One region of the Pantoea sp. SGAir0215 genome, then DNA from elsewhere that is predicted to be linked to it. Evidence: predicted binding sites of a transcription regulator. Region 1 holds the regulator's gene; the other holds the start of a gene.
The links. The regulator CRP, encoded in region 1, controls carbon source genes, mostly activating them, when cyclic AMP is high. The targets are predictions, from matches to a motif close to ATGTGANNNNNNTCACAT.
Positions count from the first base shown of each region.

Region 2: a site for CRP is predicted at 10,000-10,017, ahead of udp (uridine phosphorylase). Genes of this name have one in related genera too.

Region 1 covers NZ_CP028031.1:246,124-260,709, reverse strand. Annotated here, with positions in the region: gene C1N64_RS01405 (aminodeoxychorismate synthase component II) at 1-395, shown strand, start outside; gene C1N64_RS01400 (bifunctional acetylornithine/succinyldiaminopimelate transaminase) at 484-1,704, shown strand; gene C1N64_RS01395 (YccS/YhfK family putative transporter) at 1,706-3,781, opposite strand; gene crp (cAMP-activated global transcriptional regulator CRP) at 3,840-4,472, opposite strand; gene C1N64_RS01385 (OsmC family protein) at 4,775-5,179, shown strand; gene C1N64_RS01380 (phosphoribulokinase) at 5,209-6,078, opposite strand; gene C1N64_RS01375 (YheU family protein) at 6,140-6,358, opposite strand; gene C1N64_RS01370 (hydrolase) at 6,363-7,379, opposite strand; gene C1N64_RS01365 (LysE family translocator) at 7,432-8,034, shown strand; gene C1N64_RS01360 (LacI family DNA-binding transcriptional regulator) at 8,037-9,017, opposite strand; gene tauA (taurine ABC transporter substrate-binding protein) at 9,253-10,230, shown strand; gene tauB (taurine ABC transporter ATP-binding subunit) at 10,241-11,008, shown strand; gene tauC (taurine ABC transporter permease TauC) at 11,005-11,835, shown strand; gene tauD (taurine dioxygenase) at 11,832-12,671, shown strand; gene C1N64_RS01335 (ABC transporter ATP-binding protein) at 12,725-14,586, opposite strand, start outside.
Region 2 covers NZ_CP028031.1:782,033-796,618, reverse strand. Annotated here, with positions in the region: gene ubiD (4-hydroxy-3-polyprenylbenzoate decarboxylase) at 1-725, opposite strand, end outside; gene rfaH (transcription/translation regulatory transformer protein RfaH) at 1,029-1,517, shown strand; partial or broken gene C1N64_RS03845 (TatD family hydrolase) at 1,514-1,687, opposite strand; partial or broken gene C1N64_RS03840 (transcription/translation regulatory transformer protein RfaH) at 1,688-1,759, shown strand; gene tatD (3'-5' ssDNA/RNA exonuclease TatD) at 1,756-2,538, opposite strand; gene tatC (Sec-independent protein translocase subunit TatC) at 2,636-3,394, opposite strand; gene tatB (Sec-independent protein translocase protein TatB) at 3,394-4,029, opposite strand; gene tatA (Sec-independent protein translocase subunit TatA) at 4,033-4,287, opposite strand; gene ubiB (ubiquinone biosynthesis regulatory protein kinase UbiB) at 4,397-6,034, opposite strand; gene C1N64_RS03810 (ubiquinone biosynthesis protein UbiJ) at 6,031-6,636, opposite strand; gene ubiE (bifunctional demethylmenaquinone methyltransferase/2-methoxy-6-polyprenyl-1,4-benzoquinol methylase UbiE) at 6,648-7,406, opposite strand; gene rmuC (DNA recombination protein RmuC) at 7,483-8,982, opposite strand; gene udp (uridine phosphorylase) at 9,127-9,888, opposite strand; gene C1N64_RS03790 (dienelactone hydrolase family protein) at 10,191-11,027, shown strand; gene metR (HTH-type transcriptional regulator MetR) at 11,458-12,375, shown strand; gene C1N64_RS03780 (YehS family protein) at 12,460-12,939, shown strand; gene C1N64_RS03775 (carboxylate/amino acid/amine transporter) at 13,127-13,990, opposite strand; gene glpT (glycerol-3-phosphate transporter) at 14,348-14,586, shown strand, end outside.

The sequences.
Region 1 (14,586 bases):
TCTCATTACAGGCCATTCGCCACTTCGCCGGTCGCCTGCCGGTGCTGGGCGTTTGTCTGGGGCATCAGGCCATCGCCCAGGTGTTTGGTGCGCAGGTCGTGCGTGCGCGCGAAGTCATGCACGGTAAGACGTCTGCTGTTCAGCATAACGGCTGTGGTGTATTTCGCGGTCTGAATCAACCGCTGACCGTAACGCGTTATCACTCGCTGATTGTGAAAGCCGATACGCTGCCTGATGAATTTGACGTCACCGCATGGAGTTTACGTGACGGTCAGCCCGACGAAATTATGGGCATCCGTCATAAAACGCTGGCACTGGAAGGCGTGCAGTTTCATCCTGAAAGTATCCTCAGCGAACAGGGACATCAACTGCTCGCTAATTTCCTGCAACAGTAAAGTTGTGTTTGCCTTTAAGTGATTTTTTATGCATATTTCATGATTATTATTTCATCACGAATCAACTCATCAGTTTGCGAGGTTGTCAATGGCAGCGGAAAACATTGCGGTAACACGGGAAACGTTCGATCAGGTTATTTTGCCTGTTTATGCACCTGCGCAGTTTGTACCGGTAAAAGGCAAAGGAAGCCGGGTGTGGGATCAGCAGGGTAAAGAGTATATCGACTTCTCGGGTGGGATTGCCGTCACCGCGCTGGGCCATTGTCACCCGGCGCTGATTGAAACCCTGAAGAAACAGGGCGAAACCCTGTGGCACACCAGCAATGTGTTCACCAATGAACCGGCTTTGCGCCTGGCCAGCAAACTGATTAACGCCACCTTCGCGGACAGAGTGTTTTTTGCCAACTCCGGCGCAGAAGCCAACGAGGCCGCGTTTAAGCTGGCGCGTTATTATGCCTGTAAACGTCATAGCCCGTTTAAAAGCAAAATTATTGCCTTCCATAATGCCTTTCATGGCCGGACGCTGTTTACGGTCACGGTAGGCGGCCAGCCAAAATATTCCGACGGTTTTGGCCCGAAACCCGCTGACATTGTGCATGTGCCATTCAACGATTTGGCGGCAGTGAAAGCCGTTATCGACGACCACACCTGTGCGATTGTCGTTGAGCCCATTCAGGGTGAAGGTGGCGTCATGCCGGCCACGCCAGAATTTATGCAGGGGCTGCGTGAGCTCTGCGATAAACATCAGGCGTTGCTGGTGCTGGATGAAGTTCAGAGCGGTATGGGGCGCAGCGGTAAGCTGTTTGCTTATGAGCACTACGGCGTCACGCCAGACATTCTGACTTCGGCGAAAGCGCTGGGCGGTGGTTTTCCTGTCAGCGCGATGCTGACCACCGAGGAGGTGGCGTCAACGATGGCTCCTGGCGTACATGGCACCACCTATGGTGGCAATCCGCTGGCCTGTGCGATTGCTGAAACCGCGCTGGATCTGATCAATACGCCAGACGTGCTGAACGGCGTGGAATCCCGTCGCCAGCAGTTTGTCGAGGCACTCAAGGCGATTGATGCCCGTTACGATCTGTTTAGCGATATTCGCGGCAAAGGCTTACTGGTAGGCGCGGCCCTGAAGCCGCAACATGCCGGAAAATCACGCGATATCCTAAATGCCGCCGCGGCTGAAGGCGTTATGGTGCTGGTGGCTGGTACGGATGTGATGCGTTTTGCCCCTTCACTGATTATTGAACCCGCCGATATTGAAGAAGGCATGGCGCGCTTTGCCAAAGCGGTCGGGAAAGTCCTGGCTGCCTGAGTTATTTTCGACCCAGACTACGAATCAGCCAGCGACCATGATGCGGTCGCTGGTTCCACGCCAGCGATGAGATCGTGTGCATCACCTTAAGATGATCCAGAATGCGCCTGATGTGCTGCTCCAGTACTGTGACCGGTCCCTCGTTGATATCTTCAATTCCCTGTAACAGATCGGTTTGCGAACTTTCGCCGTCATATTCAAGCCGCTGCTGGCAACGCTGCAGCGCAATTTCACACCATTGCAGATAGTGCTCCGCCAGCGTAGGCGGCAGCATGGTATGTTCGCGTGCCAGAATCGTCATGGCGTTGATGTGCTCAACGATAAACTGGCTGTGCGTGACCCATAAACGCATATCCTGTAAATAGCGTGCGTTAAACCCCGGCTCCTGCATCGCCTGATTTAGTGAGTTAAAGACTGCATTGTGGGCCTGATTAACGTTAACGCGCTGATAGGCGAGTACCTCGGGAGACTGTTCCGGACCAAGCAACATGCGTAACGCGTCCTGGAAAGCCTCAAGCACATCATGTGCGTTTTGTCGTAGCAGGGCACTTTGCCATTGCGGCCAAAGCCATAACGTTCCGCCAAACGCAATCAGGCAGCCCATCAGGGTATCCAGCAGGCGCGGCAGTAAGAATTGTGCGCCGTTAAGTGACAGAAGTTGCAGGGTATATACTGCGGTGACCGTGAATCCCACCATCGACCAGCCGTAAAACTGGCGGGTAAAGCGATAGCTGATAAAGGTAATCACCAGCATGATGCTCAACACCAGCGGTTCAGGGACATCCAGCCGCAGCGAGGCTGCCGCAATCACCAGCCCGGCAAAGGTGCCCAGCGCACGGTGCTGAATACGCACCCGTGTGGCGCTGTAGTTACTCTGGCTGACAAACATAATGGTCATCAGAATCCAGTAGGGTTTGGGAATCGAAAAGAACAGCGCCAGCCCGCTACCCAGCATCAGCATCACAGAAAAACGTCCGGCCGTGCGCAGGGCAGATGAGCGCAGCGAGAGATAGCTTCTGAGTGCGGGCAGAAGCGGTAAACGGCGCTGGCGATCCGCCATCAAATCACGCTGATAAAGGGGCTTTTGTGTACGCAGTACCCGTGCGATGCGGCTGAAGTGATAAAGGCAAAAATTTCCTACCGGATTGTCCGGGTGCTGACGGGCGATTTTTTCCAGTGCCCCCAGCTGCTTGTCCATATCAAAGCGACTGGACAGTTGGTGGTACAGGATGTTGTCTGCCAGCTCACGTAAACGGGCGGAAATGGTTTTCGCATTCCAGCGAATCACGGCCTCTGCATGGCTTTGTTCTACCAGTTTTTGCACTTCTTCTGGCTGATGCAGGCTGACAGAAATGTGTTCCTGTAAATCCAGTGCGACCTGAAAAGCGCGGGTCAGTCGCTTATGACTGTGATCGCGGCTGGCGGACAGCATATGCATCTGCTGATAACAGGTGTTGATGAGGTCGATTGCTTTTTGCTGCCGCGCCAGCAACGGTGGTAGCGCCTTCTCCGGATCGGTAAGTTGCGTCAGCAAGGTGTACTTGGCGTCACAATAGTTCGCCAGTTCGCGGTAAATCAGACTCAGGCTTTCACGCATTGGCTGCTCTTTCCACAGCCAAAACCAGAACCAGTTAAACAGGCCATACCACAGCGTACCGCCGATGTAGAGCAGGGGCGGTACGTAAATGGGCATGCGGCCAATCAGGCTGGTGGTAAATATCGCTGCGATCAGTGTGGCAGGGAGTAACCGTGCGTGCAGTGGGCTGATTTCACCTGTCACGCCCAGCAGCAAAGGCAGGGCGAAAAGAATAAGCGGTAAGGGCACGTCTTTAAACAGAAGCCACTGCATCAGTAAGCTACCCAGGGCAAACAGGCTGCCGCCGACAATCAGGCGTTTAAAGAAACGTTTGTGGGGCGTATCCAGACCGGCAATATTGCAGCAGGCAGGCACCAATGAGAATAGCAATCCTTTTTGCAGATCGCCAAACAGCCAGCCGAGCGCGACGGGGAGACACAACACCAGTGTCTGGCGCAGGGCATAGTTAACTTCAGGGTGATAAATTATTCTTCGCCACATCGGCTCAACGCAAATAATTCACGGCATAACGTTGCCATTATGCCGTGAAGAATAAAGCTTAGCGCGTGCCGTAAACAACAATTGTTTTGCCGTGTGCGGAGATCAGATTCTGGTCTTCCAGCATCTTCAAAATACGTCCCACGGTTTCACGTGAACATCCCACGATTTGGCCAATTTCCTGACGCGTAATTTTGATTTGCATGCCGTCAGGATGCGTCATGGCATCCGGCTGTTTCGCCAGGTTGAGCAACGTCTGCGCAATGCGACCGGTGACATCAAGGAACGCGAGGTTGCCCACTTTTTCCGATGTGACCTGCAGACGGCGCGCCATTTGCGAGGAGAGGCGCATGAGGATGTCCGGATTCACCTGAATCAGCTGACGGAATTTTTTGTAGGAAATCTCTGCCACTTCGCACGCGGTTTTCGCACGTACCCAGGCGCTGCGCTCCTGACCTTCTTCGAACAGGCCAAGCTCACCAATAAAGTCGCCCTGATTCAGATAGGACAGAATCATCTCCTTGCCTTCTTCATCCTTAATCAGTACCGCAACGGAACCTTTAACGATGTAGTAAAGCGTTTCCGCCTTTTCACCTTGATGAATGAGCGTACTTTTGGATGGATACTTGTGAATATGGCAATGGGACAGGAACCATTCAAGTGTAGGGTCTGTTTGCGGTTTGCCGAGAACCATTCGCTATTATCCTCTGTTGTAATCGTGCCCAAAATACAGGGCTCTGTTTCCCTGCCAGGCGATGTAAGCGTTAAGCGTCTTTCCATTCAGGAAATTATTCGGGCTGCATTCGGCGCAGTGCGCATCATTCTTCCCGGCTTCGTCTTCGGATGACGAAAAATATTTTCAGCTCTGTTTGTAGCACAGCTTACGTCGACTGTCTTGTGTTGTCTCGCTTCAGCAAGATGGCGTTTTCTCTGGATTGCTGTTTCCCAGGCAAAAGCGTACGCTGAGCCAAAACAGGGTATTCTGAGGTCAAAATTATGCAGGCACGCGTCAAATGGGTTGAAGGGTTAACATTCCTGGGGGAATCATCGTCCGGCCATCAGGTACTGATGGATGGCAATTCTGGCGATAAAGCGCCGAGCCCTATGGAGATGGTGCTGATGGCGGCAGGGGGATGCAGCGCCATTGACGTTGTGTCAATTTTGCAAAAAGGCCGCAACGATGTGGTTGATTGCGAAGTGAAACTATCGTCTGAACGTCGGGAAGAAGCCCCCCGCATCTTTACCCATATCAATCTGCATTTTATCGTCAGCGGCAACGCACTTTCGGATAAAGCCGTGGCACGCGCTGTCGATCTGTCCGCGGAAAAATATTGCTCTGTCGCCATCATGTTAGGCAAAGGCGTCAACATTACCCACAGCTACGAAGTGATTGCGCTGTAATCTCACAGAGGCCAGGCTGGCCTCTGTGGTTATTCAATCCGTTTCCCTTCCATGAGCCGTTTTACTAACGGCGCCATAATTAACTCCATCGCCAGTCCCATTTTGCCGCCGGGTACCACCAACGTGTTGATATTGGAAATAAACGATCCCTGCAGCATGGCCAGCAGATAGGGAAAATCAATGTCTTCCAGCCCCTGAAAGTGGATAACCACAAAGCTTTCATCCAGCGAAGGGATGGTGCGCGCGGCAAAGGGATTAGAGGTATCCACCGTGGGGACGCGCTGAAAGTTAATATGGGTTCGTGAAAACTGCGGCGTAATGAAATTGATGTAATCTTCCATGGAACGCACTACCGAATCCATCACCGCTTCGCGTGAATGGCCACGCTCGCTGGTATCGCGCACCAGTTTCTGAATCCACTCCAGGTTGACGATGGGCACGACGCCGACCAGCAAATCGACTTTTTCCGCCACATTGTGTTGTGCAGTCACCACGCCGCCGTGCAAGCCTTCATAAAACAGCACATCCGTATCCGGAGGTAACGGTTGCCAGGGCGTGAAGGTGCCGGGAACCTGGTTCCAGGGAACGGCTTCATCATAGGTGTGCAGATACTTACGCGACTGGCCCTTACCGTGTTCGCCGTATTCGACGAACGTTTGCTCCAGCAGGCCAAAATCATTCGCCTCCGGGCCAAAGTAGCTGATATGTCGCCCCAGATCGCGCGCTTTTCGGATAGCCATGTCCATTTCGGGGCGGGTAAAGCGGTGAAAACTGTCCCCTTCCAGTTCGGCAGCGTGCAAACCGAGTTGCTGAAAAATTTTACGGAACGCCAGACTGGTGGTGGTGGTTCCCGCACCGCTGGAGCCCGTTACCGCGATAATCGGATGGCGTGCAGACATAGTTGAAGTCCCTGTGACGTCGGGCGATGAGCATTGTTAGCACGATTTTCCGTTCGTTGCATCAGCCACGAAACTCGCTTTTGCGCATGATGTTGACCGACTCGTGCAGTTCCGACCATACCAGAACGACCTCGCCGTGCTCCAGCTGACGACGCACATCGGCGACTTTTTCCGTCAGGCTGAGCTCCTGCTCGCCGTAATCCGTGCCTTCACGCAAAACAAACGCTTCGATAAGATTTTCAAGGGTTTCGGGGGAAACCTGTTCCCAGGGAATAATCACAGAATCAGTTATCCAGATAAGAGGAAATCCACTGTGGCACGCGCTGCTCCAGCCACAACCGAGGCTGACGCAGGGTGCCACTGACGAAACCAACATGCCCACCCTGCTGTGTCAGCTGATAGGTAATAGTGGCAGATAATTGCGCAGGCTGCGGGATCACCTCATCGCTCATGAACGGGTCATCTTTTGCATGGATGATGAGCAGCGGTTTTGTCACGAACTTAAGTCGCGGCATAGCGCTGGCGCGACGGTAATAATCCGTGGCGTCGGCAAAACCATGCGCCCGGGCCGTGATCGCGTCGTCAAAGTCCCGCAGACGGCGCAGGGCGTTAAGCTGAATGAGGTTCACCGGCAACGTGTCGGGCCAGGCCCGCAGTTTACGCTGGGCATTCTTTTTTAACTGGCTTAACAGGTAACGCTGATAAACCTGTGAAAAGCCGCGCTCCAGTCGGGCGCTGCAGGGTTCCAGCATCAGGGGCGCAGACACAATCACGCCCGCGTCGATCAGGGCTTCATCACCTTGCTGGCCTAACAGGCAACCGAGCATATTCCCGCCCAGCGAGAAGCCGACAGCAGTTGTGGGTACCCGGCCCCAGCGCGTCGTCAGCCAGTGCAGGAAAAAACGCGCATCCTCGGTTTCACCGGAGTGGTATATCCGGTTCAGACGGTTCGGCTCACCGCTGCAGCCGCGAAAGTGCATTACTACCGCCAGCCAGCCACGCTGTTTGCACTGCAGCATCAGGCCATGAATATAGGGACTGTGGAAACTTCCTTCCAGGCCATGAAACAGCACCACGCGCGGTTTATGCCGGGCAAACTGAGGATCTTCACTCCAGGCCAAATCAACAAAGTCACCGTCAGGTAAATCCAGCCGCTGCCAGTGTGGCGTTAACCTTTTCGTCCGCCGTATCAACCGCGGCAGAATGGTTTGCAGGTGCGGGTTGCCCAGACCGGGCAGGGGAATGAACGCCGCGTCGTCAGGGCCCGAAAATTTCATGTTGTAAAGGCTTGTCTGTTCCATATCACACTGTTAGCTTCGATAAGTTTTCACTAAGGGAGGAGAACCCGGGTTAATGGAACTCAGTCTGTTTTTATCATTATTAGGCTTTCTTTGGGTCGCGGCGATTACACCCGGACCTAATAATATGTTACTCACCGCCTCGGGGGCCAATTTTGGTTTTTTGCGCACCCTCCCGTTGATGATCGGCATTATGATCGGCATGCAGCTAATGCTGCTGCTGGTAGCGTTTGGCGTGGGTGGATTGATACTGCTTTATCCCTCCCTGCATCTCATCCTGAAAATTGCCGGTAGCCTTTACCTGCTGTGGCTGGCCTGGAAGATTGCCACCGCAGCCTATGAGAAACTGGAAACCGATGCGGCGCCTGTCGCACCTATGCCGTTCTGGCAGGGAGGCTTATTACAACTGATCAACCCCAAAGCCTGGCTCATGGCGCTGGGTGCCGTCGCCAGTTTTAGTCTGGCCGGTGCGGGCTATCGCCATTCTGTCCTGTTAATCAGTCTTGGCATGGTTATGGTCAATCTGGTTGCAGGCGTTATCTGGATGGGCTTTGGTGCGATGATCGGCCGTATTTTACGTAGTCCCCGCGCCTGGAAACGCTTTAACCTGAGCATGGGGCTGTTAACGGCGGCCTGCGTATTGCTGATCTGGCACTGAGCTTAGCTGGATGCGCGCTCCAGGCGCGTCCAGGGCAACACTTCGCGAACAACCGGCGCGTGCGGCTGGCGAATTTTTTTCAGCAACAGCTGCACGCTGCGCGCGCCCAGTTGATACATGGGCTGTTCGATGGTGGTTAACGGTGGATTCAGGCTGCTGGTAAAGGGAATGCCGTCAAACCCCACGACGGCAAGGTCTTCCGGGACACGCAGGCCCGCCTCCAGCGCTGCATGCACCACGCCAACCGCCAGCACATCAGACACGGCAAATACCGCATCCGGCGGCTCCGCTAAACGCAACAATTCCTGCAATGCCCGACTGCCTTCTTCGCAGGTAATGCCTTCGGTATAGACGACATTCGTCCAGTCTGACCCCGATTGCGCAACGCCTTCTCGATAGCCTTGTTCGCGATATTGAGAATAGAGATAACGCATATCGCCATTCACCAGTGCAATGCGCTTACGGCCCCGGCCGGCCAGATAATGGACGGTATCACGTGCGGCGTCCAGATGATCGATGGAGACGGACGAGGCCGCAATCTCGGGATCAAACTCACAACACTGAATCCAGGGCGCATCACCGATAATATCGATCAGGCTTTGCAGCCCGGCGGCGGCATCCATCGTAATCACGCCGTCCACCACCTTGCCGGTCAGTAAGGTCAGGTAGGCCGACTCACGTTTAAACTGTGAGGCCGAATTGCACAGCAGAATATGGTAGCCGTGCATTTCTGCTTCAGCTTCGATGCCCTGAACAACTCGGGAGCAAAATGGGTTCGTGATATCGGAGATCAGGACCAGCAGCATATGACTCTGCGAGGTTCGCAACTGACGCGCCAGCAGGTTTGGCTGATAGCCGCTTGTGGCAATGGCATCCAGCACTTTCTGTCGCGTATCTGCTTTTACCCCAGGATGCGCGTTAAGCACGCGGGATACCGTGGCTTTAGACACGCCAGCTAACAGGGCAACTTTGTCGATCGACATCGAACTCGCAAGCCTCACCGGGGAGCAAATAATAGCGCATATCAATAGCACAACCAGGATGTGAGCGCCTGACAAATTTATGGCTTTTTGTCTGAAATTTAATTTGCGTATAACGGCAATCTATTGCAGATGATGATCTAAGAATTTCTTTCTATTAGGGATAACTTTTAATTCCTTTATGAAATTACTTCTGCCAGCAACACTGCCCACATCATAAAAATGATGGGGAAAAATCATGCAAAAAGGGCGACTCACGATTCTGGCGGCGGTCCTGTCAGTGCTGGCGTTTCAGGCCAACGCGGTCAACGTAACGGTGGCTTATCAGACCTCCGCTGAACCCGCTAAGGTGGCGCAGGCGGATAATACGTTTGCCAAAGAGAGCGGTGCGACGGTCGAATGGCGCAAATTCGATAGCGGATCAGGCGTGCTTCGTGCGCTGGCATCAGGCGATGTCCAGATTGGCAATATTGGTTCCAGCCCACTGGCCGTTGCGGCAACGCAGCAGCTCCCCATCGAAGCCTTTTTACTGGCTTCTCAGTTAGGCAATTCTGAAGCGCTGGTCGTGAAGAAAACAATCACCCGTCCCCAGGACCTGATCGGCAAGCGGATCGCCGTGCCCTTTATTTCGACCACCCATTACAGCTTGTTAGCGGCATTAAAACACTGGGGGATTAAGCCGTCTCAGGTTCAACTGGTCAATCTGCAACCGCCTGCGATTGTGGCGGCCTGGCAACGCGGGGACATTGACGGTGCTTACGTTTGGGCACCTGCGGTGAATGAACTGGAGAAAGATGGCACCGTTTTAACGGATTCGTCGCAGGTCGGGCGCTGGGGCGCACCGACACTTGATGTCTGGGTGGTACGCAAAGACTTCGCGCAGCAGCATCCGGATATCGTGACCGCCTTTGCCCGTAGCGCTATTGAGGCGCAGAAAGCCTACCTGGACCATCCCGAACACTGGCTTAAACAGCCTGATAACCTCAGTAAACTTTCGCGCTTAAGCGGCGTGCCCGAGCAACAAATTCCTGGACTGGTTAAGGGCAACACCTATCTGACCGCCGCCCAGCAGGTGGCGCAACTGCAGCAGCCGGTGAACAAAGCCATCGTGGACACGGCGCAATTCCTGAAAGAACAGGGCAAGGTGCCGCAGGCCGGTAATGATTACAGCGCCTTTGTCACGAGTCGTTTTGTTGCGCCCCTGGTCAAGCCCTGAGGACATCGTCATGTTGCGAATAGCCCATCTGAACGCGAGCTATGGCGGACAGCCGGTATTACAGGACATCTCACTGCGCGTGGAGGATAACGCGCTGGTCGTTGTGCTGGGACCGTCAGGCTGTGGCAAAACCACGTTGCTGAATCTGATCGCCGGGTTTTTACCGGTCGAGTCCGGCAGTATTTCTCTGGACGGCAAGGCAATTCAGGGGCCAGGCGCCGATCGCGGCGTGGTGTTTCAGCATGAAGGCCTGCTGCCCTGGCGGAATGTGCTGGATAACGTCGCTTTCGGATTACAGATTGCCGGTATGGCGCGCCAGCCGCGTGAAGCCCTTGCACGGCAGATGATAAAAAATGTTGGGCTGGAAGGCGCTGAAAAGCGGCATATCTGGCAGTTATCTGGCGGACAGCGTCAACGCGTTGGCATCGCCCGCGCGCTGGCTGCCGATCCCCGCCTGTTACTGCTCGATGAACCGTTTGGCGCACTTGATGCGTTTACCCGTGAACAAATGCAGACCTTGCTGTTAAGGCTGTGGCAGGACAGCGGTAAACAGATCCTGCTGATTACGCATGACATTGAAGAAGCCATTTTTCTGGCGAGCGAGCTGGTGCTGCTCTCTCCGGGGCCCGGTCGGGTACAGGAAACGCTGACGCTGAATTTTGGCCAGCGTTTCGTGGACGGCGAACCCTGCCGCAGCATCAAGTCTGATCCCGATTTCATCGCCCAACGGGAATATGTGCTGAACCGGGTATTTGCACAACGGGAGGCATTTGCATGAGTGCGATCATTAACGATGTGCCGACCCGCGCCCGGCGTCGTCGCCTGCGCTGGCCTTTCTCCCTGACGGCCACGCTGAGCACAGTGAGCCTGATTGTGCTGTTGTTCATCTGGTGGAGCGTGACCACACTGGGGCTCATTGCGCCGCTGTTTCTGCCGTCGCCGCAGCAGGTGCTGAGTAAGTTACTGAGCGTTGCCGGTCCGCAGGGGTTTATGGATGCGACGTTATGGCAGCACCTGTCAGCCAGCCTGACGCGCATGCTGATCGCGCTCAGCGCGGCGGCATTAACAGGCATTCCGGTGGGCATTGCGATGGGCGTCAGCCCGGTTTTACGTGCCCTGATCGATCCCCTGATTGAGCTCTATCGGCCCGTGCCGCCGCTGGCGTATTTACCGTTGATGGTCATTTGGTTCGGTATTGGTGAAACATCGAAAATACTGCTGATCACGCTGGCGATTTTCGCCCCGATAGTGCTGTCGACTGTGGCCGGTGTTCGCAACGCACAGCAGGTTCGTCTGCGCGCCGCGGCATCGCTGGGGGCGAATCGCTGGCAACGGCTGCGCTGGGTCATCCTGCCGGGTGCCTTGCCAGAAATACTGACCGGCTTACGCATTGGATTAGGTGTGGGCTGGTCAACGCTGGTGGCCGCCGAGCTCATTGCTGCCACGCGTGGGCTGGGCTTTATGGTGCAGTCGGCAGGGGAATTTCTGGCAACGGATGTGGTGCTGGCAGGGATCGCGGTGATTGCCATTGTGGCATGTAGTTTAGAACTGGGTCTGCGTGCGCTACAGCGCCGTCTGACGCCCTGGAACGGAGAGCAAAAATGAACGAAAAGTTAGCGATTACGCCTCTGGGCCCCTTTATCGGCGCGCAGGTCGGCAACCTTGATGTCTCGCGTCCACTCAGTGACGCGCAGTTTGAGCAGCTCTACCATGCCCTACTGCGTTATCAGGTACTGTTTTTACGTGACCAGGCGATCACGCCCGAGCAGCATCGTGCGCTGGCCATTCGCTTTGGCGATCTTCATATCCATCCGGTTTATCCGCATGCGCCGGGCGTGGAAGAGATCATTGTCCTGGATACGCATCAGGATAATCCTCCGGATAATGATAACTGGCACACCGATGTGACGTTCATTCAGACGCCTCCGGCTGTGGCGCTGCTGGCGTCCAAAGTCTTGCCGGAGGCGGGTGGGGATACGTTATGGACCAGCGGTATTGCCGCATATGAGGCGCTGTCTGCTCCCTTCAAAACCTTGCTGTCTGAACTCTATGCGGAGCACGATTTTACAAAGTCGTTTCCGGAATATAAACACCGTAAGACAGAAGAAGAGCACCAGCGCTGGCGGCAGGCTGCGGCGAAAAACCCACCTGTGCAGCATCCTGTTATCCGGACGCATCCGGTTAGTGGGAAAAAAGCGCTGTTCGTCAATGAGGGTTTTACAACCCGAATTCTGACGCTGAGTCAGAAAGAGAGCGATGCATTACTGGGCTTTTTGTTTGCGCATAGCACGAAACCGGAGTTTCAGGTGCGCTGGCGCTGGCAGCCTAATGACCTGGCGATTTGGGACAATCGCGTCACTCAGCACTACGCCAATGCCGATTACTATCCGGCCCGAAGAGTGATGCAGCGCGCCACGGTATTAGGCGATAAGCCTTACTGAACCGTACCGCGAGTACACCGGTACGGTTGTGACGAAAGGTGATGCCGCCTCTGTCAGGAGGCGAGCATCGCTTCCAGTTTTTCCTGCGCGTCCAGCCAGGCCATTTCCACCTCTTCCAGCGCCGATTTACTCTCAGCCTGTTTTTGCAGGGCAGCCGTTAAATCAGCCTTGCGGCTGTGTTCGTAGAGCGCGCTGTCTGCCAGCAGGTGTTCGGCGTCGGCCAGTTGGGCTTGCCACTTCGCCATCTGTTTTTCTAACTTCTCGATTTCTTTGCGCAAGGGCTGGGTCTGCGTTCGCAGCTCGGCTTCACGACGCTTTTGATCCTTGCGGGCCTGAGCACTGTTACCATTGTCCTGTTTAGGCGCGGCCTCATTTTGCGTTTGCTGTTTTTGCAGGTCGCTCAGCCACTGCTGATAATCTTCCAGATCGCCCGGGAACACATCAACGCTGCCATCATGCACCAGATAGAGGTCATCGGTGGTGGCACGTAACAGATGGCGATCGTGCGATACGACAACCAGTGCGCCTTCGAAATCAATCAACGCCTCAGTTAATGCCTGACGCATGTCCAAATCGAGGTGGTTGGTGGGTTCGTCCAGTAAAAGCAGGTTGGGGCGCTGCCAGACAATCAGCGCCAGCACCAGCCGCGCTTTTTCGCCGCCTGAGAAGCGTTCGGTTACCTCTGTGACTTTATCGCCCTGGAAGCCAAAGCCGCCCAGATAATCCCGTAACTGCTGCTCGAGCACTTTCGGCGCAAGCCGTGAAAGATGTTGTAAAGGCGACTCATCGGCGCGCAGGTATTCCAGCTGATGCTGAGCGAAGTAACCCAGCTTGATCCCTTTCGCCAGGCCAATTTCGCCCGCTTTGGCGGCGAGTTCGCCCGCCAGCAGCTTAATCAGCGTTGACTTGCCGGCACCGTTGCGACCCAGCAGGCCAATGCGCGATCCCGGCACCAGGTTAAGTTTAATGGCGTTCAGAATAATGCGATCGCCATAGCCCGCGGTGACTTTATCCATTTTCAGCAGCGGATTCGGCAGGCTTTCGGGTGCGCGGAAGCTGAAGCTAAACGGATTATCCACATGGGCTGGCGCAATCAGCTCCATCCGTTCCAGCATCTTAATACGGCTTTGCGCCTGTTTGGCTTTGGTGGCCTGTGCACGGAAACGATCGATATATTTTTGCAGGTGCGCCACTTTTTCCTGCTGACTCTGGTATAACGCCTGCTGCTGGGCCAGTTTCGCGCCGCGCTGGCGTTCGAAGGAACTGTAGTTACCGGTGTACTCGGTCATCGTCTGCTGTTCGATGTGGATAATTTTGTCCACCACCGGATCGAGAAAATCGCGATCGTGCGAGATCAGAATCAGCGTGCCCTCATAGCTTTTTAGCCAGCGTTCCAGCCAGATCACGGCGTCCAGATCGAGGTGGTTCGTCGGTTCATCGAGTAACAACAGGTCCGATCGACACAGCAGTGCCTGGGCCAGGTTAAGACGCATGCGCCAGCCCCCCGAAAAATCACTGACCGGGCGCTGAAGCTGTTCCTGACTGAATCCGAGCCCGTGCAGCAGGCTTGAGGCGCGCGACTGAATCGTCCAGGCCTGAATGGTATCGAGCTTACCGTGAATCAGGGCGATGGCATTTCCGTCATTTCTGATGTTGGCCTCTGCCAGTTCTGCTTCAAGATGGCGGTATTCACGGTCGCCATCGATGACATAGTCAAGGGCGGCCTGGCTGAGGGCAGGCGTTTCCTGATTCACCCAGGCAAGCGACCAGTTACCGGGAAAGGTAAACGATCCCGCATCGCTGGTGATCTCACCTTTCAGTAACGACAGCAGGGTGGATTTTCCACAGCCGTTTTTACCCACCAGCCCGACTTTTTGGCCGGGATTGATGGTGGCGGTAGCGTTGTCGAGCAGGA
Region 2 (14,586 bases), 540 kb from region 1:
GCAAACGCATACTCTGACAACGTGTCAGGGACGGGCGTGACAGCCCCCAGAATGGTCGCCGGATCGGCGCCCAGTGCAACGGACACCGGGAAACGTTCGCCAGGATGTGCCTTGCACCATTCAAGATAATCCAGGGCACCACCACGATGAGAAAGCCAGCGCATGATCAGGCGATTTTTGCCAATCACCTGCTGACGATAGATGCCTAAATTTTGTCGCTCTTTATGCGGGCCGCGCGTTACGGTTAATCCCCATGTAATCAGCGGGGCAGCGTCGCCGGGCCAGCATTTCATGACCGGGATTCGGGTCAGGTCGACCTCATCACCACTGAAAACCACCTCCTGACAGGGCGCATTGCGCAACCTTTTGGTCGGCATATTCAGTACTTGCTTAAACTGCGGCATTTTACTGAACAGATCGCGGAAACCTCTCGGTGGCTCAGGTTCTTTTAAAAAGGCCAGCAATTCACCCACTTCACGCAGTGCGCTGACCTCTTCCTGGCCCATGCCCATGGCCACGCGTTTTGGCGTACCGAACAGGTTACACAGTACAGGCATGTCGTAACCTTTTGGGTTCTCAAACAGCAATGCCGGACCGCCTGCACGCAGGGTGCGATCGGCAATTTCGGTCATTTCCAGTTCGGGGTCGATCACGTGCGAGATACGCTTGAGTTCACCACGCTGTTCAAGCAGCGCAATAAAGTCTCTTAAATCCTGATATTTCATGCGGCTTCAACTTTCCGGCCAGAGTGAATTTGCCATTATAGGGCTGATTACATGAATGTGTGGAGCTTTATGCACCGCATGGCTTATCTTGCCCGTCACGGGCAACCATCAGACGAATAATGTCGCTTAGTTTTCGTGCTGAACCTTACCGCATAATGGCTATTTTTTCATTTTATGCGATGGCATTCGTCATTCAGAACAATCTTAGTTTATTTTCCAGGCAACGCCGCGTAACAGACCCCAATGCGCTATAACTCTGAGTGGAGGTTTGCTATTCTTAGCGTCCATTCATTGGGAGCAGTTATGGAATCCTGGTACTTACTCTATTGCAAACGTGGGCAGCTATTGCGTGCGAAAGAGCATCTTGAGCGGCAAGCCGTAAATTGCCTGAGCCCCATGATCGCGCTTGAGAAAATTGTGCGTGGCAAGCGAACTACCGTAAGTGAACCGCTGTTCCCAAACTACCTGTTCATTGAGTTTGACCCCGAAGCCATTCACACCACAACCATCAGCAGTACACGTGGCGTCAGCCATTTCGTGCGCTTTGGCGCGACGCCGGCCACCGTACCTGCTGTCGTTATTGATGCACTGCAGACTGATGTGCCACAAACGCTGATCGATCCTGAAACGCCGCAAAACGGCGATGAAGTCATCATCACCGAAGGGACGTTTGAAGGTCTGCGGGCTATCTTCTCAGAGCCCGATGGCGAAGCACGCTCCATCCTGTTGCTGAATCTGCTAAACAAACAGGTTGTCCGGAGCGTGGATAACCGACAATTCCGTAAAGCCTAACGCAGCCCGAACAGCGTGCGCGCATTATGATCCACCTGGGCTGCCAGCGCCTCTGGTTCCTCGCCTCGCCAGTTCGCGACCTGCTGCAGGATATGCGGTAAAAAACAGGGTTCATTGCGTCGGGAAGTTGGCCGTGGGCGCATATCCCGCGGTAACAGATAGGGCGCATCATCCTGTTGCTGAATCTGCTAAACAAACAGGTTGTCCGGAGCGTGGATAACCGACAATTCCGTAAAGCCTAACGCAGCCCGAACAGCGTGCGCGCATTATGATCCACCTGGGCTGCCAGCGCCTCTGGTTCCTCGCCTCGCCAGTTCGCGACCTGCTGCAGGATATGCGGTAAAAAACAGGGTTCATTGCGTCGGGAAGTTGGCCGTGGGCGCATATCCCGCGGTAACAGATAGGGCGCATCCGTTTCCAGTAGCAACCGTTCGGCGGGAATCAACGGCAACATCTCACGCAGGGCAATTCCCCGGCGTTCATCGCATACCCAACCGGTAATGCCTACCGATAAGCCCATTTCCAGGCAGGCCGCTAACTCTTCCCGGGTACCGGTAAAACAGTGAATCACGGCGGCGGGTAATTTGGGCAACCAGGGTTCAAGTACCGCAGCAAAGCGTTCATGCGCTTCCCGACAGTGAAGAAACACGGGCATATTCAGTTCCGCAGCTAATGCCAGTTGCGCGTCAAACGCATATTCCTGCTGCTGATGTGCGGACAGGTTACGATTGAAATCCAGCCCGCATTCACCTATCGCCACAACCTGGGCTTTTTCCGCCAGCCGGCGCAGCGTATTCGCGACCTCTTGTGACCACTCACTGGCATGATGGGGATGCACGCCCGCGGTGGACCAGCAGTAACCCGGATGAGCCTCAGCCAGCCGCTGCGCCTGCTGACTTTCCAGCGCATTGGTACCGGTAATCAACATGCCGGTGACGCCCGCGTCACGGGCGCGCGTAATCACCTTTTTTCGATCGGAGGCGAACTGCGTGCTGGTCAGGTTTACACCGATATCAAACATATTTTTACTCTCTGTCAAAAACATCCTAAACAAAAAACCGCCTGACGGCGGTTTTTGGCTTGTGTCTCCCGCTTCTGCGGGTGTACTGAATACGACATCAGGATTCGGTGTTCTGTTCCTCATCCTCTGTCTGACGGCCTTTTCCCACATAGTACCGTGAAAAGAATACGCCGACTTCAAACAGGCAGTACATCGGAATAGCGAGCAAAGTTTGAGAAAAAACGTCCGGTGGTGTGAGCAGCATCCCGACAACAAACGCGCCGACCAGGATGTAAGGACGCTTCTTTTTTAAATCCTCAGGGCTGGTAATACCGGTCCAGCACAGCAGCACTATGGCTACCGGCACTTCAAATGCCACACCAAACGCCATAAACAAGGTCATGACAAAATCGAGATAGTTGGTGATATCTGTCGCGATAGTGACGCCCTGCGGCGCGGTTTTCGCAAAAAAGCCGAAAGCCAGCGGAAAAACAATGAAATAGGCAAAGGCCACGCCAACATAAAACAGTAGCGTACTGGAAAACAGCAGCGGCATGACCAGCTTACGTTCGTGGCGATAAAGCGCTGGCGCAATAAACGCCCAGACCTGATAAAGAATAACCGGCACGGCAAGGAACACCGACACGATCATCGTCAGCTTTATCGGCGTGAAGAAAGGTGAGGCGACATCCGTCGCGATCATGCTGGCACCCGCTGGCATCTGATTGATCAGTGGCGACGCCACGGCATGGTAGATGTCATTAGCAAAGTAGATCAGTGCCAGAAAAATAACTAACACAGCAATTATGCAGTTCAGCAGACGTTTACGCAGCTCAATCAGATGGCTGATAAGTGGTTGGGTATCTTCAACGGCCATTATCGTTCATCACTTGCAGAAGGAGGAGAAGCTGGGTTGAGCGACGGCGCGGCGTTGCCCGGTTTTTCCGCAGGCGGTGCGTCTGTCCGACCCGGCGATTGCGGCGGAGCACTGGCATAGCCGGACGCAGGCCGCGGCGGGACCGGCGTGGTCGCCGTGTTGCTGTCCTGTGCCGGTGCAACCGCAGCGTCGACATGGGGTTCAACAGGTGCGTGTGCGGGTGACTGTGCCTGCTGCTCACTGGCCACAGGCGTCACCGGTTTCGGCGAGTCACTCCCCGTCTGGTGTAACGGGGAATGGATGGTGTTTGCTTCGTCTTCTTCTCTTTCGATATCAATGCTCTGTTGAACCGAGCGTTTCATTGAATCCGCGGTTTTACGCAACGCTTCCATGGATTCTTTCAGCTCAGGCGACAATGTGCCGTGGCTGGCTTCCTCCACCTTTTTCAGGCTGTCCTGCAGTTCCTGCAGTTTCAGCTCTTGCGCCAGCTCACTCTGAACATTGGCCGCCAGTGAACGGACCGCCCGAATCCATCCGACAACCGTTTTAACCGCATGCGGCAAACGTTGCGGACCCAGGACAATCAGCCCGATCACGAAGACTAATAGCAACTCACCAAAACCAATATCGAACACGGTTTACACCTGCTTGTCGTTCTTAATGTCGTCTTTCTGAGCAGACGTTGGCTGTTTGTCCGCCAGCGTTTTCGCATGGAAATCCGCGTCCTGCTCTTTTGGCTGATCTTTTTTGTCGTCTTCATCACTCATGGCTTTCTTGAAACCACGGATAGACGAACCCAAATCCGACCCCAGATTACGTAACTTATTGGTACCGAACAAAAGCACCACAATCACGGCAATAATTAATAACTGCCAAATACTGATACCGCCCATGAGATAGCCTCGATTTTTTGTTAAAAACTGCGGAATGAAGCACAACCTAAACCCTTGTTAATTCGGGTCTCAGTCAGCGACATTACCGCGTTTCAGCCGCGAGTGACAATCAGTTTGTCTTGCGCCAGCCGATTAACCAACTGACAAAACCTGCCGCCATTAATGCCGCCGGAAACAGGTCCCACTCAGGCCTGCTGAGGAGTACCGCTGTACCGCTAATCAGCAGCGTGGCACCGACGCCAAACAGGAAACGCGCCTGATGCTGACGTGTACGTTGGACACTCAAATCGTTCACGAGTTTATCGACGCTAAGACGTAACTGCTTATGCTGCTGCATGCTGTCATAGAACAACTCGGGCAGCTCGGGCAGTTTCTCTGCCCAGTAGGGCGCTTTTTCTTTCACTGCGCGAATGATCGCCGGAATACCAATCTGATCTTTAATCCAGTCTTCAAGGAACGGTTTCGCCGTTTTCCATAAGTCCAGTTGCGGATAGAGCTGCCGGCCAATCCCTTCGATATAGAGCAACGTTTTTTGCAACAGCACCAACTGTGGCTGCACTTCCATATTGAAACGTCGCGCCGTGTTAAACAGGTTTAGCAGCACATGACCAAATGAAATTTCAGCCAGCGGTTTTTCAAAGATGGGTTCGCACACCGTACGAATGGCAAACTCAAAGTCTTCCACGTTGGTATCTGCCGGTACCCAGCCAGAGTCAACATGCAGCTCTGCAACTTTGCGGTAATCCCGGTTAAAGAAGGCGATAAAGTTTTCGGCCAGATAGCGCTTATCTTCTTTGTTCAACGAGCCGACAATCCCGCAGTCGATGCCGATATATTGCGGGTCTTCTGGATGCTCATAGCTGACAAAGATGTTGCCAGGGTGCATGTCTGCATGGAAGAAGCTGTCGCGGAAAACCTGTGTGAAGAACACCTGTACGCCGCGTTCGGCTAACAGTTTCATGTTAACGCCATGCTGCTCCAGCGTCGCCACATCGGAGATAGGAATACCGTAGATGCGTTCCATCACCATCATGGTTTCGCTGCAGTAGTCGGAGTAAACCTCGGGAACATACAGCATGCGGCTGTTTTCGAAGTTACGCCGCAGCTGGATGGCATTGGCCGCTTCGCGCAGCAGGTTTAATTCGTCGATCAGCGTTTTTTCATAATCGCGCACCACCTCAACCGGACGCAGACGGCGACCATCCGGCAGCAGGCGCGGTACCCAACGGGCGATGCGGTAGATCAGCTTCATATCGGCTTTGATCACCGGCAGAATATCCGGGCGGATAACCTTAATGACAACCTTTTTGCCGTTGGATTTCAGTGTTGCCGTGTGAACCTGCGCAATAGAGGCAGAAGCCAGTGGGGTGATATCGAAGTCATCAAACCAGGACTCAATCGGTGCCCCCATGGAAGCTTCGATTTGTGCTTTGGCTTTCACGCCGTCGAAAGGCGCAACCCGGTCCTGCAAAATGGCCAGTTCATCGGCGATCTGCGGGGGAAACAGGTCACGCCGCGTGGACAGCATCTGACCAAACTTGATCCAGACGGGGCCCAGCTGTTCCATCGCCAGACGCAACCGAATACCCATCTGTTCGTGTTTGTGCTGGTTAGGAATCCAAAACACGCACCGCCGCCACAGCCGAAGCGGCAGAGTAATGCGCATTTGGGGAATCAGTTCATCAAGTCCGTATGTCAGAAACACCTTGATAATGAAATATAACCGGCGGATCTCTCCAAAACTCATTTCGCCTCCAGCTGTGCCAGACGCGCATTAAGCGCCTCAAGCGAACGTTCCATCGCGCTAACTTCCTCAGCAAACCAGGCAAATTCCAGCGCACCTGGCGCAACGCGCCACTCTTCCGTCAACGCCTGACCGAGATAATCCTGACGTCGCTGCGTTTCTGCTTTAAACAAGCGAAATGCGCGCTGCGCACCCTGGCTGATCCCTTGCGCGGCGATATCACCGATCCAGGGGGCCAGGTATTCGGCAGGATCCAGCTCAGCCAGATCCATCAACGCAGAGAATTGCTGCACCACCTGCAAATCCCCTTCGACCTGTAACTCACCGCTGCGTATCAGCGTCGTCAGTTGCTGGCGATCGCGTAGCTTCGGCAGCGACTTAAGCTGCGTAATAACCGTGCAGTCGCTGCTGTCCTGCCAGTCACTAAGGACATCCAGCTGTTGCTCACTGAACACCAGCACCAGCGGCCAGGATAGCTCACTCAAACGCAACATCAGTACCTTGCCTGCTAAACGCTGACGTGCGCTTTTCAGACCACGATCGCGGTAGAGAATACGGTTTAGCGCCGTTTCAATACCGGCAGTGATGACGGGGGTTAAGGTCATGGTCATAATGGTTAAAATTTAAACCCACGATGAAGTGCCACGATGCCGCCCGTCATATTTGAATAGGTGGTGTTTTCAAATCCCACATCGTTCATCATCGCTTTCAGGGTTTCCTGGTCGGGATGCATGCGGATGGACTCGGCCAGATAGCGATAACTTTCTGCATCCTGAGCAACCAGTTGGCCGATGCGCGGCAGAATATGGAACGAGTAGGCATCGTAGGCTTTGCTCAGCGGCTCAATAACAGGTTTCGAGAACTCCAGCACCAGCAAGCGTCCACCCGGTTTCAGCACGCGGAACATCGACGCCAGCGCCTTCTCTTTTTCCGTAACGTTACGCAGGCCAAAAGAGATCGTAATGCAGTCGAAGTAGTTGTCAGGAAACGGCAGCGCTTCGGCGTTGGCCTGAACATAACTGACATTGCCAACGATACCGAGGTTTCGTAGCTTCTCCCGGCCCATTTTCAGCATAGAGCTGTTAATATCAGCCAGAACAACCTGCCCGGTCTCGCCCACCAGCCGTGAAAATTTTGCGGTTAAATCGCCGGTTCCACCGGCCAGATCCAGGACACGCTGACCGCGACGCACACCGCTGCTGTCGATGGTAAAACGCTTCCAGACGCGATGGACGCCAAACGACATTAAGTCGTTCATCAGGTCATATTTCGCCGCTACGGAATGAAACACGTCCGCGACTTTGTCGGCTTTCTCGCTCTTGGCGACGGTCTGAAAGCCAAAATGGGTAGTTTCCTGCTGTGATTCATCTGCCATCGGTTTTACCTGCTCCACAAACAATACTTATGGAAGTGTATCAGAGTCACGGAGGTCAGGCACGTTGGCGACCTGCTTATTCGTGGAGGTGCCGAACCCGCTCACAACTTTCTTCTGCGTTTTGGTCGTTACCGGGCATACTGTCGTGCTCATTTTCGGGCATCGCGCGTTCGACCAGATGGGGATTGATAGCGCGTTTAACCTCTACACCTAAGTCACGGAAGCCTTCCGTTTGTGCGATCAAATTACCCCGCCCTTCTGCCAGCTTCTTCATCGCTTCACGATAGCTGTTTTGGGCCTTATCAAGGCTGTAACCAATACCGCTCATATCATCAACAAACAGGCGCATTTTGTCGTAAAGCCTGGCTGCGCGCTCGGCAATCCGCTGCGCATTGCGGCTTTGATGCTCGTAGCGCCAGAGATTGTTGATGGTACGCAATGCAACCAGCAGCGTGGTCGGACTGACCAGCATGATATTTTGCTGGAGCGCTTCGCCGATCAATTCTGGCTGCCGATCGATTGCCAGTAAAAACGCCGGTTCAACCGGGATAAACATCAACACATAATCCAGTGAGCGTAAACCGGGCAATTGTTGATAATCTTTACGGCCCAGCAAACGGATATGGCCGCGTACGGCACTGATATGCGCCTGAATGGCCTGTTCACGTTCAATGTCGTCATCCGCGTTGAAATGCCGCTCGTAGGCAACCAGCGTCATTTTGGCGTCGATCACCACATCTTTCCCCTGGGGAAGCCGGACGATGACATCGGGCTGCATGCGGCTTTGCTGCTCGTTCTGCATGCTGACCTGGATATCGTATTCATAGCCTTCACGCAATCCTGACGCTTCCAGTACCCGGCTCAGCACCACCTCGCCCCAGTTGCCCTGGATTTTGTTGTCGCCTTTGAGCGCTTTGGTCAGGTTGAGCGCTTCCTGGGCCATCTGCGCATTCAGTTGCTGTAGCTGACGAATCTCGTGGGTCAGTGTATGGCGTTCACGCGCTTCCGCGCCAAAGCTCTCATTAACCTGCCGCCGAAAGCCATCGAGCTGTTCACGCAACGGCCCAATCAGGCTGTTCAGACTTTGACGGTTTTGCTCATCAACGCGGCGACCGCTGTTTTCAAAAATTCGGTTAGCCAGGTTTTCAAACTGCGCGCTAAGCCGCTGCTCGCTGTTGGTCAACAGGCGCTGCTTCTCTTCCGCTGCAAAACGGGTTTCCTCAAGACGGATGGTCACTTCACGCAGCTCGGCTTCCTGCGCGCTGTTCACCTCCAGCTGATTGCGCAGCTCTCGTGTCAGTTGCTCGCTCTCATTACGCCAGTAATCCAGCTGTTGCAGGCGCTCATTGGCTCCGCTTAATGATCCATGAAGCTGTCTCAACTCCTGTTCGCGCTGTTGCAGCTGCTGCTGGAGCTGCTCGATATGCTGTTGCTGACGTTGTTGTGCTTCGTTAAGCAGACGGCGCTCTGTGGTAAAGCTGGCTAACTGATGACTGACACGCATTTGCGCCAGTATCCAGCCAACACCCAGGCCGGCGAGCCCAAGGCAGATGCTGATAATGATGTGCTGATCCATATTCTCCCCGCTGGTCAGGCTATTGAGGAAAAAGGTAAATTCGCACTGTATGAATGTCCAGATATATTTACTGAGGGGGAAAGACGAGACGTAAAGACAAGGCCATGACAGGCCGGACAGCCGGCCTGTCTGTCAAACGAAGGGCTAGAGTAAGCGACGGGCCGCTTCAACTACTATTTTGACGGCATCGCTTTCGGTCTGCTTCATCGTCACTGCATCGGGAATCTCTTTTTGCGTGCGGTTAACAATCACGCCCGCCACCATGCCTGCGCGCAGGCCCTGACTGGCGCACATGGTTAACAGCGTCGCCGATTCCATCTCATAGTTCAGGACGCCCATCTGCTGCCACTCCTGCATAGAGCCCTGAAAACGGTTCACGACGCGGCCCGAGAAGGTGTCGTAGCGCTCCTGGCCGGGGTAGAAAGTATCAGATGAGGCGGTAATCCCGATATGAGTTTTGGCACCGCAGGCTTCTGCCGCAGCCACTAAGGCCATTGTGCAGGTGAAGTCGGCGACGGCCGGAAATTCCATTGGTGCGAAGTGCAGGCTGGCACCGTCCAGGCGTACAGACGCCGTCGTAACCAGAACGTCGCCGACATTGATATGCGGCTGGATGGCGCCCGTTGTCCCTACACGCAGGAAAGTGCGCACGCCAAGCTGAGCAAGCTCCTCGACGGCAATGGAGGTGGAAGGTCCGCCAATCCCGGTAGAACAGACCACGACGGGTTTACCGTCAAGCTTAGCCAGCCAGCTGGTGAACTCACGATGGGAAGCCAGGTGCCGGGGATCGTCCATCAGTCCGGCAATTTTTTTTACACGTTCCGGATCGCCAGGAACAATGGCCAGTGTCGCCCCCTGCAGGTCGGCTTTCGTCAGGCCAAGATGGAAAACGTCAGACTGTGTCATATCAGACTCCGGGTTAAGGAAAAACAGTACGCCACTTTACGTTACCCGACGGGTTAAATGTGTGACTGGTTTCACTCAAGAAAATGAAAGTTACATTTTCGATGAAATTTTTAGTGATTAATATCACACATTTATCTCAGACCTTCCGTAATGCTACATATGGTGATGTGGAAGGCAGCATGAGAATGTTAAAGAGAAGTGTATTTTAAAGGTTATAAGCTCTGTTACGCATTGCCCGGAACCAGTAATAAATGCCCAGGCTATAGTTACGTGATTGCGCATACGCTTGCACGGAGATAACGATGAAAACCGACGATAATATGACACAAAAATCAGCCGCAGGCGCGTTTGCTCCGGCAGTTCAGCCCACGGCTTCGACCACCATTATTACCGACAGCCCGGCCATCCACGCCGGTGAGACGTCTATTCCGAGTCAGGGTGAAAATCTTCCGGCTTTTTACGCGAAACCGCAGTCAGCAGACGGGCCGTTGCCTGTTGTGCTGGTCGTGCAGGAAATTTTCGGCGTTCATGAACACATTCGCGACATTTGTCGTCGTCTGGCGCTGGAAGGCTATCTGGCTGTCGCGCCAGAGCTTTACTTCCGCGAAGGCGACCCCAACGACTACAACGATATTCCTACGCTGTTTAAAGAACTGGTCAGCAAGGTGCCTGACAGCCAGGTACTGGCGGATCTCGATCATGCCGCTAACTGGGCGGCCCGCAACGGTGGCGACATCCGGCGGATGGGAATTACCGGTTTCTGTTGGGGCGGACGCATCAGTTGGCTTTATGCGGCACACAACCCGCAACTTCGCGCTGCCGTGGCCTGGTATGGTCGCCTGGTAGGGGAAAAAACCATGAAGCAGCAAAAACATCCTATCGATATTGCTGTGGATCTGAACGCGCCTGTGCTGGGTTTGTATGGTGGTCAGGATGACGGCATTCCGCTGGAAAGTGTGGAGCAGATGCGCCAGGCCTTACATGCTGCAAACGCAAAGGCAGAGATCATTGTGTATCCCGATGCCGGGCATGCTTTTAACGCCGACTATCGTCCGAGCTACCATGCCGAATCGGCAAAAGACGGCTGGGCACGTATGTTAGCCTGGTTTAAGCAGTACGGTGTCGCATCCACTGAGTGATAAAAAAAGGGCGCGTAAGCGCCCAAACTCCCGACATCGCCATCCAACACCCGCAATCAGAGAGCTTTTCCGCGTTAACCCTGCTCAGCAGCGCCTGGTGGGTTTTCAGGCTGGATTGCGGAGTGTCCCATAGCCGTTCTGCAGCAACATAACGCGCCTCATTTTTTCTGCTATTTCTTGAGTGAATGTCGTCACCCTCCGGTCCGTTCCGTTTGGATAAGCAAATACTAATTTTTCAGTTCGCGCCGCACACCTGTACGTGAAAAGCCGGGAGTAGGGTTATGGATTGGTATTTGCTATTCTCCAGAAATGCCTGGGTCAGTCTGATCGCCAGTCACGTTTAGCCGTCCAGATGTTTACACCGCTATATTCTGCGGGTACTGTATGTCTCTCAAGCGCAAATTATTCAGTTTCGATGTGAAGGACCCTCATGATCGAATTCAAACATCTCCGGACGCTTCAGGCTCTGCGGAATACCGGCTCGCTGGCCGCCGCGGCCGCCCAGCTTCACCAGACGCAGTCGGCGTTGTCACATCAGTTCAGCGATCTGGAACAGCGGCTGGGATTCCGCCTGTTTGTACGCAAAAGCCAGCCATTGCGCTTCACGCCGCAGGGCGAAATTCTGTTGCAGCTGGCGGAACAGATTCTGCCGCAAATTCAGCAGGCGCTTCAGGCCTGCCATGAGCCGCAACAGACTACGCTTCGTGTTGCCATTGAATGTCATAGCTGCATTCAGTGGCTTACGCCGGCACTGGATAAGTTTCGTCAGAGCTGGCCACAGGTGGTGATGGATTTTAAATCAGGTGTGACCTTCGATCCGCAACCTGCACTGCAACAGGGTGAGCTGGATATCGTTTTAACGTCCGATATTCTGCCGCGCTCGGGCCTGTTCTATTCACCGATGTTCGATTTCGAAGTGCGCCTGGTGCTGGCACCCGATCATCCTCTGGCTCAGGTCGAACATATATCCCCTGACGCACTGGCCGACGAAGTGTTGATGATTTACCCGGTGCAGCGTCAGCGGCTGGATATCTGGCGTCATTTCCTTCAGCCCGCGGGCATCAGTCCTGCACTGAAGAATGTGGATAACACGCTGTTGATGATTCAGATGGTGTCGGCGCGCATGGGCATTGCCGCGCTGCCACACTGGGTAGTGGAGAGCTTTGAAAAACAGGGGTTAGTGATCACGAAAACACTGGGAGAGGGATTATGGAGTCGGCTTTATGCCGCCGTGCGTGACGGCGAGCAGCGTCAGCCTGTGCTGGAAGCCTTTATCCATTTTGCCCGTCAGCATGCCTGTGAACATTTGCCTTTTGTCAGGAATGCCGCGCATCCTGCAGCCGTTTAGCCGCATGAGCGACAAAGCTGCGCGGCGGCGGGCAAAATCCCCTATAATGCGCAGCCTGTTGACTGACCTTGAGACGATCTCACCATGACTAACAACGATATTTTGCGCAGCGTGCGCTATATGCTCGATCTGAACGATGCCAAAATGGTGGCGATTTTTGCCTTAGCGGAGTGCGAGGTTCCTCAGGCCGATATCACCAGTTGGCTGAAAAAAGATGAGGATGCGGCATTTCGCCCCTGCCCCGATGTCCTGATGGGCTATTTCCTGAATGGCTTAATCTTTCATCGCCGTGGGAAAAGTGAGGATGCCCCTGCGCCTTCCATCGAGCGTAAGATGAATAACAACATTTTCATGAAAAAGCTGCGTATTGCATTTGATCTGAAAACGACCGACATCCCTGATATCCTGAAAAAAGCCAACTTCACCGTCTCTCAGGCGGAGATTGGCGCGATCTTCCGTAAACCGGATCACAAAAACTATCGTGAATGCGGTGACCAGATTCTGCGTAATTTCCTCAAGGGGCTGACGATGATTCATCGCCCTGCGCCAGTTAAGCCCGCTTAAACCAGCCTCCGACTTACGCTCGTCCCGCCGGAGAAAGCGCACCGGGATAACAATGCGGTCCGCTCTGCCGGGCGAGCAGACGTCGTCTTGCTCGCCTTCTGCCGACGCGCGCCCGTCCGCCATGGGATCGCAACAGACTGAGCGGCCTGCTACTTTTGGCGCCGGTGCGCGGCGATGCCTTGTTTCTTCACTGTTGATTGTTCTTACCGACCACCCAGCGCTTATGGACCCACAAGGACGCTACTATCACGAGCGCACCGGCAATAAAGCTTGGCCAGTGTGGCTTTTGCTGCCATATCGCCAGGTTGACCAGCAAGCCTGCCGGCACATGCATGTTGTTCATGATGCCCAACGTGCCAGCATCGACCTGCGTAGCACCGTAGTTCCACATAAAGTAACCCAGTCCGGACGCCACCACGCCCAGCCAGACCAGAATGCCCCACTGCAGTGAGGTGGTCGGGAGTTTATGCGGGTTGCCCCAGACGGCCCAGGCCACCACCGCAATCAGCACCGCGCCCAGATAGAACCACGAAAAGGCCGTGTGCTGCGGCACAGGACGGGTTTCCTGCAAACGTTTGTAGCCCACCATACCTGCTGCAAAGCAAATATTGGCTAACTGTACCAGCAACAGGCCGAACCAGAAGTTATCGCTGACTTTGTCATAACGAATGATTGCCGCGCCCGCCACAGCCAGTAACGCACTGAAAATGTACCCTGCGCGCAGAGGCCGTCGACTGATCACGTCGTAGATCAACGTGACGTACAGCGGCGTCATCACGGTAAACAGCAGGAATTCAGACACGCTCAGATAGAGATAGGCTTCGAAACTCAGTAAATACATGATGCCCAGTTGCAGCATGCCTACCAGCATATACAGCAGGAGCGTAGAGGGGCGATAGCCGCGCCAGCGCAGGAAAGGCAAAAATACCACGGCCGCCAGCACCAGGCGCATCAGCACCGAAAACCAGCTGTCAACCTGACCGGCAAGATACTCGCCAATCAGGCTGAATGAAAAAGCCCATAGAATGGTAGTAACAATCAATAAAAGCACGGTAACAACCCCGAAATAAACAGAGCGACAGTGTAAACAATGTCCGCACAGCAGGGAGATTTATCTGGTTGACATCTGTGCATTAACCAGGCAGTTACGCATTAATTTGCCGGTCAGACTTTTTACCTTCTTATCGGGCATATCCTGTCAGCAGAAAAATGTGCGCATCAGCGCATCGGCCTGAGCTTTTCGCGCCAGATTGTCATAAATCTGTAACATATTTGTCATTCATCACAGTAAAGCCACGTATCTCTGTCTATTCTCTGCGCGAAATGGCGCATCCCGATCGCCGTTTTCTTGAGTTTTGCCCAACCTGCCGGGAATCAAAATCATAATGCGCCCTGGAGGGCCACCGCTATGTTGAGTATTTTTAAACCTGCACCACACCAGCCCCGGGTCGAAGACCATCGTATCGATCCACGCTACCGTCGCCTGCGCTGGCAAATCTTTATCGGGATTTTCGTTGGCTATGCGGCCTACTATCTGGTTCGAAAGAATTTCGCCCTGGCGATGCCCTACCTGGTTGAACAAGGCTTCTCACGCGGCGATCTGGGTTTTGCGCTTTCAGGCATCTCCATCGCCTATGGCTTTTCCAA